Regions from separate parts of the Streptomyces sp. NPDC086766 genome, predicted to be linked through region 1. Evidence: riboswitches for the same ligand, from Rfam matches in the RefSeq annotation. Region 1 holds a riboswitch; the other holds the start of a gene.
The links. A riboswitch is a leader RNA that binds a small molecule or an ion and turns the genes downstream of it on or off. The one in region 1 is predicted to bind cyclic di-AMP.

Region 1 (3,919 bases):
TGCTGGAGACCGGGGTCGAAGAACTTCTGCGCTACGACGGCCCCGTGGAGCTGGCCACCTGGCGGTTCGCCACCCGGCCGCTCACCATCGGCGGGCAGGACATCGCCCCCGGCGACCCGGTCCTCGTCGTCCTCGCCGCCGCCGACCGGGACCCCGCGCGGTTCGCCGACCCGGCCGTGCTCGACCTCGGCCGGCGCGACAACCAGCACCTCGGCTACGGGCACGGCATCCACTACTGCCTCGGCGCCCCGCTCGCCCGGCTGGAGGGCCAGACCGCGCTCGCCACCCTCCTGACCCGCCTGCCGGACCTCCGACTCGACGCGGAGCCGGCGGACTTGCGCTGGCGCGGCGGTCTCATCATGCGCGGCCTGCGCACGCTGCCCGTCCGGTTCACGCCCCTTGGCTGAGTACGGCAGGTGTCGTCCCCCGGCCGGTGAGCCGGTGAAGGCAATGTGACGCGCGCTCAACTATGTGATCTTCACGTGATCTGCGCGGCATGAACTTGTGACAAGTGATCGGCACCCGCTACGTTCACGCATCAGCGTGGCGGAGAGCGTTTCCCGCCGCGCCGGTCACCGCTGTCACGCGAAAGGCTTCCGCATGCTCCCCGGCAACGGCCGTCACCGTCGCCCCCGCCAGGCCCCGGCCATCCTCGTCGCGGCCGGTGTGACCGGATCCGCCATCGCCCTTCCGCTGCTCGGCGCATCCGGCGCGAGCGCGGCCGACGGCACCACGTGGGACAAGGTGGCGGAGTGCGAGAGCGGCGGCTCCTGGAGCGCCGACAACGGCAACGGCTACTACGGCGGCCTGCAGTTGACCCAGGACGACTGGGAGAAGTACGGCGGTCTCTCCTTCGCGCCGAGCGCGGACCAGGCCAGCCGGTCCCAGCAGATATCCGTCGCCGAGAAGATCCTCGCCGACCGGGGTCCCGGCGCCTGGCCCACCTGCGGTCTGCTGTCCGGTCTCACCAAGGACTCCGGCGCGGCGAACGTCGACACCGGCCTGGGGGACGCCTTGTCCGGCTCGTCGGACTCCTCCGATTCGCCCGGTTCGGCCGACTCGGGGCTCTCCAATGCGGCGCCGGGCATCTCCCACTCGTCCGGTTCGTCCGGTTCTTCGCACGGCAAGTCCGGTTCGTCCGGTTCCTCCGACGAGTCCAGTGAGACGCCCTCGACTTCACCCTCGTCGCCCTCGCTGTCCGGCAAGAAGGGTGAATCGGGTAAGTCCGACACATCCGCCGATGCGGGCGCATCGCATGACTCCAGCAGCTCCCCCTCGGTGTCTCCCGAGGTGGACGATCCGGACAACTCTGCCCAGATCGGCGGTTCTTCCGCGCTGGTGGACACCGGCTCCATCGGCGGCGGCCGGCACCGCGGCGGCAGCGCGGCAGAGGGCCCGGCCGACGTCCGGGTCGACACCTCCTCCGGCCGGCACGCCTCGCGCGGCGACGCCGACGCGCGCGCCACGGTGGACGACTCCTACACCGTCCGCGCCGGGGACTCGCTCGCGTCCATCGCCGACTCCCTTGCGGTCGACGGCGGATGGCGATCGCTCTACGCGGCGAACAAGGATGCGATCGGTGTCGACCCGAATCACATTTTCGCCGGTCAGACCCTTGATCTCCCTACCGAAACCACCCAAAAGTAGGGGGAGTTCGGGACGCATTTATCACCTAATGTCCGATTAGGTGAAAGTGTGGGATGGGTCTCAGAAGCCCTGATCGCCTTTGAAATTCCCCGGATCGCGTGTCTACGGTCGTGTCCGCTCGTCACCACGAGCCCCGGCTGTCGCAACGCCGAATCCTGCCAGCGGCTGCCCGGGACCAGTCGTCGCGTCATGCGCCGTAGGCAGGAGCGGGGGACCCAAGGTAAGTGCCGTGTCCGGCGATTGAGCCGGACCGGCTAGGGGTGAAGCCGTGCGCCGCAAGGGGCACGGCCGGGCAACTCAACCGGCCCGAACCCGACAGCTCACCTCGCAGGCGTCGGTGAGGGGATCCACCATGCTGTTTTCGAGCACTGGCAAGCACCGTCGTCCGTCCAAGGCCACCCGCGCCATCGCCCTCGCCGGTGTCACCGGCGCCGCCGTCGCCGCCCCGCTGATGGCGACCGGCACGGCCTCCGCCGCCACCGCCTCCGAGTGGGACGCGGTCGCCCAGTGCGAGTCCGGCGGCAACTGGTCCATCAACACGGGCAACGGTTTCTACGGCGGTCTGCAGTTCACCAACTCCACCTGGGCCGCGTTCGGTGGCACCGCCTACGCCTCCCGCGCCGACCTGGCGAGCAAGTCGCAGCAGATCGCCGTCGCCGAGAAGGTCCTCGCGAGCCAGGGCAAGGGCGCCTGGCCGGTCTGCGGCAAGAACCTGTCCAGCACCCCGTACAGCGGTGGCACCTCGACGAAGAGCACCACCACCCGCTCCACCGAGAAGCAGGCCGCCAACCGCTCCGCGACGCGTCCGGCCCCCAAGAAGACCGTCACCACCCCGACCGGCAAGAAGGTCGCCAAGGGTGACGGCGAGTACAAGGTGGTCGCCGGCGACACCCTCAGCACCATCGCCCAGAAGCACAAGGTGCAGGGTGGCTGGAAGAAGCTGTTCGAGCTGAACAAGAACATCGTCCAGGACGCCAACCTGATCTACCCGGGCCAGCAGCTGCACCTGAAGTGACAGCGGCCCGGTAGCCGGACCACCGGCCCCTCCCGCGCGTGACCCCGGCCCCCTGGGGGTCACGCGAGGGGCCGCTCCCCGCCCTCACGGGCTCCCCGCCCCGGCGCGTGTCCCCCGTACGCGCCGGGGCGGGGCTTTTTTGTGTCTCCAAGTGGTCCCGGTTTCCCCGGGCCCCTTTGTTCCGCGCGTGAACAATGTGTACGGTCAGCCTGTCCACGGGACGGTCGGTCGGTCGGCCGGCGGCCCGTGGCGGTTAGGCTCTAGTCGCAAGGCACACCAGCCCCGCACAACCAGCGTCACATCCACGAAGGAGATGCTCGTGCCGTCCATCGACGTCGTCGTAGCCCGGGAAATCCTGGACTCCCGAGGCAACCCCACGGTCGAGGTCGAGGTCGGCCTCGACGACGGCAGCACGGGTCGTGCCGCCGTCCCGTCCGGCGCCTCCACCGGTGCCTTCGAGGCCATCGAGCTCCGCGACGGTGACCCGGGCCGCTACCAGGGCAAGGGTGTCGAGAAGGCCGTCCTCGCCGTCATCGAGCAGATCGGCCCGGAGCTGGTCGGCTACGACGCCACCGAGCAGCGCCTGATCGACCAGGCCATGTTCGACCTGGACGCCACCGACAACAAGGGCTCCCTCGGCGCCAACGCCATCCTCGGCGTCTCCCTCGCCGTCGCCCACGCCGCCTCCGAGGCGAGCGACCTCCCGCTCTTCCGCTACCTGGGCGGCCCGAACGCGCACCTGCTGCCGGTGCCGATGATGAACATCCTGAACGGCGGCTCGCACGCCGACTCCAACGTGGACATCCAGGAGTTCATGATCGCCCCGATCGGCGCGGAGTCCTTCTCCGAGGCCCTGCGCTGGGGCACCGAGGTCTACCACACCCTGAAGAAGGTCCTGAAGAGCAAGGGCCTGTCCACCGGCCTCGGCGACGAGGGCGGCTTCGCCCCCAACCTCGGCTCCAACCGCGAGGCCCTGGACCTCATCCTCGAGGCGATCAAGGAGGCCGGCTACACCCCCGGCGAGCAGATCGCCCTGGCGCTCGACGTCGCCGCGTCCGAGTTCTACAAGGACGGCTCCTACCTCTTCGAGGGCAAGACCCGCACGGCCGCCGAGATGACCGACTACTACGCCGAGCTCGTCGCCGCGTACCCGCTGGTCTCCATCGAGGACCCGCTGTTCGAGGACGACTGGGCGGGCTGGAAGACCATCACCGACCAGCTCGGCGACAAGGTCCAGCTCGTCGGCGACGACCTGTT
Region 2 (3,919 bases), on a different contig from region 1:
CCGGACCGGCCCCCGACACCCGCACGGCACTCTCCCGACCGGCCATCCGGACACCCTGACGGCACACTTCCGGCCCGGCACCCCCGATACCCGATCGGACAGGCGGCCTGCTCCGGCTATGCTCGGGTAGGCAACATCGCCTGGGCCCTTAGCTCAATTGGCAGAGCAGTGGACTTTTAATCCATTGGTTGTGGGTTCGAGTCCCACAGGGCCTACGAGAGAGGCCCCGCCCCGGAGGACTCCGTGGCGGGGCCTCAGGCGTTTCCGCGGCAACTTCCCCGGCGGCTCACGCAGTTCCGTTCCCGCAGAGAGAGCGCGCGCCGATGCCCCGTCCGTACGTCCTGCTGTCCGCCGCCGTCTCCCTCGACGGCTACCTGGACGACACCGGCCCCGAGCGCCTGCTGCTCTCCAGCCCCGCCGACTTCGACCGGGTGGACGAGGTGCGGGCCTCCGTCGACGCGATCCTCGTCGGCGCGGGCACCATCCGCGCCGACAATCCGCGGCTGCTGGTCAACTCGCCCGAGCGGCGGGCCGCACGGGTCGCCGCCGGCAAGCCGGAGTACCCGCTGAAGGTGACGGTCAGCGCGGCCGGCGAGCTGGACCCGGCCGCGCGGTTCTGGCACACGGGCGGCGAGAAGGCCGTCTACACGACCGACCGGGGCGCCGAGCGGCTGCGCGGGGCCGGCCTCGCCGCCGACGTCGTATCGCTGGGCGCCGCACTCGACTGGCGGCGGCTGCTCGAGCACCTGCACGACGTGCGCGGGGTGCGGCGGCTGATGGTCGAAGGCGGCGGGACCGTGCACACCCAGCTGCTCCAGCAGAGCCTCGCGGACGAGCTCCAGCTCGTGCTCGCCCCGCTCCTCGTGGGCGACCCGCGGGCGCCGCGGCTGTTCGGGCCGGGCGTCTACCAGGGCGGACGGCTGCGGCTCGTGGAGACGCGGGCCATCGAGGACGTCGTCCTCATGCGCTACGAGCCGACGGCTCCCGGCACCGGGACCCTCGCCTCGCCCGCGGACCGGCACTGGCTCCGGCTGGCGTGCGACCTGGCGGCGCTCTGCCCGCCCTCGCGGACCGCGTTCAGCGTGGGCGCGGTGGTGGTGGCCGCCGACGGCACCGAACTCGCCAGGGGCCGTTCGCGGGAGGGCGACGACCCCGTCGTCCACGCGGAGGAGGCGGCGCTGGCCAAGGTGGACCCGGCGGACCCCCGGCTGGCCGGCGCCACCGTCTACAGCAGCCTGGAGCCGTGCGCCCGGCGTGCCTCCCGCCCCCGCCCCTGCGCCCGGCTGATCCTCGACGCGGGCGTACGGCGGGTGGTCACCGCCTGGCGTGAACCGGACACGTTCGTCGAGGGCGCCGACGGGTCCGGGATCCTCGCGGCCGGGGGCGCGCGGACCGTACTCGTCCCTGAGCTGGAGGAACGGGCCAAGGCTCCGAACCGGCACCTGACCGGCTGAGCGGGCCCGCGCCGCCGGCCCGGGAGGGGCGCGGGCGGTCGGCCGGATTCCATGCGTGTGCATTCGGCCCCGAGGATGGGGTACAGTTGGTTTCACCGACGCGGGGTGGAGCAGCTCGGTAGCTCGCTGGGCTCATAACCCAGAGGTCGCAGGTTCAAATCCTGTCCCCGCTACTGAAGGCTCAGGGCCGGAATCCGATCAAGGATCCCGGCCCTGAGTGTTTTCCCGTCCCACCGTTTCCTCCGTGATGCGGGCGCCGCTCCGGTCGCCGTCACGCCGAGTGAGCGATCCGTGCCGGAGCGCATAACAAGTGACATACCATCAGAAAAACCGGTGCCGCGGAGGGTGGGTCAACTCGCCCGATTTTCGTCGCGCATGGCCCGAACGTCTGGCCAAAAAGGTTTAATGATCAAGCCGAACGACTTGGAATCAGAGGCTCGCGTCTATTAACGTCCGATAACGCAGCGCGGTCGTCCCAGCCGTCACAAGCGACGGCTCCGTGCGCGCGCGCCGAATCCCGCAAGGGAACCGGGGAACCACCAACTTGGGGTGAATCGGGCGTCAACCACCGTGCTCGCACGTCTGGTTTACGCGCGTAGGAGACCTTCCCGCTCCGAACCCGTCAGCTAACCCGGTAGGCGAGACGGAAGGAAAGGAGCACGCCCGAGTGGCGTCCAACCGCCCCGCCCCCGAAGCCCCGTTCGTTCCCGGTGAGCGCACCGAGACCTTCGGCTACGGCAGTTACCGCACCGACGAGGGCCCCTGGGAGGAGTGGAATCCCACCGAGGAGTCCGTCCGTCCGGTGCGGGGCCGGCACCGCGTCGCCAAGCAGCGCGGCGGCGGGCTCGCCCGCAGTTCCACCGTCCTCGGTGTCGGCGTCATAGCCGCCGTCGGCGCGGGTGGCATGGCCAGCGCCCACACCGGCAAGCCGCCGGTGTCCATCTCCATGCCCGACCTGCCCTCCGTGGGCTCCCTCTTCGACGACGCCCCCGCGGCCCCCGAGGGCTCCGCGACCGCGCTCAGCACCCTCGGCACGAGCACCGCCGAGACCACCGAGAGCGCCTCCGACGCGGGCGAGGCGCTGCGCAACCGCATCATGGCGCAGGCCGAGCAGCAGCAGGCCCAGGTCGAGACCAAGGCCCAGGAGGCCGCCGAGGCCGCGGCCGCGAAGCAGGCCCAGGAGGCCGCCGCCAAGGCGCAGCAGGAGGCCGAGGCGAAGGCCGCCGCCGCGAAGAAGAAGGCGGAGGAGGAGGCCAAGCGGAAGGCCGAGGCCGAGCGCCTGGCCGAGCTGGCCAAGCAGTACACGCTGCCGACCTCCTCGTACACGCTCACCGGCACCTTCGGTCAGCCCGGTTCCATGTGGTCCTCCGGCTACCACACCGGCCTCGACTTCGCCGCTCCCACCGGAACCCTGATCAAGGCGATCCACAGCGGCACCATCACCGAGGCGGGCTGGGCCGGCGCCTACGGCTACCGCACCGTCCTCACCCTCGACGACGGCACCGAGCTGTGGTTCTGCCACCAGTCCTCGATCAGCGTCAGCGTCGGCCAGAAGGTGAGCACGGGCGACGTCATCGGCCGCGTGGGCGCCACCGGCAACGTCACCGGGCCGCACCTGCACCTGGAGGTCCACCCCAACGGCCAGGCCACCGCCATCGACCCGATGACGTGGCTGCGCGACAAGGGTCTCACCCCCTGACCCACCGGGTTCCCGCAACCTTTTCCCCACGGAGCCGCCCTGATCGGAATGGGCGGCTCCGGCGCGGTTGTTGATGTCTTCCATGACTTCTCTTCGCAAGCTGGGCTCGTCCGACCTCGAGGTCTTCCCGCTCGCCCTCGGCGGCAACGTCTTCGGCTGGACCGCGGACGAGGAGGCGTCCTTCGCCGTCCTCGACGCGTACACGGCCGCCGGCGGCAACTTCGTCGACACCGCCGACTCCTACTCGGCGTGGGCCGAGGGCAACCGGGGCGGCGAGTCCGAGACGATCATCGGCGACTGGCTGAGGGCACGCGGCAACCGCGCCGACGTCGTCATCGCCACCAAGGTCAGCCAGCACCCCGACTACCAGGGCCTGACCGCCGCCAACATCAAGGCCGCGGCCGAGGCCTCGCTGCGCCGCCTGGGCACCGACCACATCGACCTGTACTACACCCACTTCGACAAGCCGGACGTGCCGGTCGAGGAGATCGTCGGCGCGCTCGACGAGCTGGTGAAGGCGGGCAAGGTGCGCCACATCGCCGCCTCCAACATCTCCGCCGAGCGCCTGCGGGACTCCCTCGACTTCTCCGACCGGGAGGGCCTGGCCCGGTACGTGGCGCTCCAGCCGCACTACAACCTGGTCTCGCGCGACACCTACGAGGGTGAGCTGCGGGACCTCGCCGAGCGGGCCGGTCTCGCCGCCGTCCCCTACTTCGCGCTCGCCTCCGGTTTCCTCACCGGCAAGTACCGGCCCGGCGCCGAGGTG

Region 2: another riboswitch for cyclic di-AMP. It lies ahead of ACIPM1_RS32085 (M23 family metallopeptidase); the one in region 1 lies ahead of ACIPM1_RS23510 (transglycosylase family protein).

The regions. Positions count from the first base shown of each region.
Region 1 is NZ_JBIVBI010000013.1:88,737-92,655, reverse strand. Features, by position in the region: gene ACIPM1_RS23520 (cytochrome P450) at 1-407, shown strand, start outside; gene ACIPM1_RS23515 (transglycosylase family protein) at 601-1,647, shown strand; cyclic di-AMP (ydaO/yuaA leader) riboswitch at 1,830-1,996, shown strand; gene ACIPM1_RS23510 (transglycosylase family protein) at 2,000-2,662, shown strand; gene eno (phosphopyruvate hydratase) at 2,982-3,919, shown strand, end outside.
Region 2 is NZ_JBIVBI010000031.1:8,535-12,453, forward strand. Features, by position in the region: tRNA gene ACIPM1_RS32070 (tRNA-Lys) at 143-215, shown strand; gene ACIPM1_RS32075 (dihydrofolate reductase family protein) at 324-1,454, shown strand; tRNA gene ACIPM1_RS32080 (tRNA-Met) at 1,554-1,627, shown strand; cyclic di-AMP (ydaO/yuaA leader) riboswitch at 1,953-2,110, shown strand; gene ACIPM1_RS32085 (M23 family metallopeptidase) at 2,122-3,153, shown strand; gene ACIPM1_RS32090 (aldo/keto reductase) at 3,236-3,919, shown strand, end outside.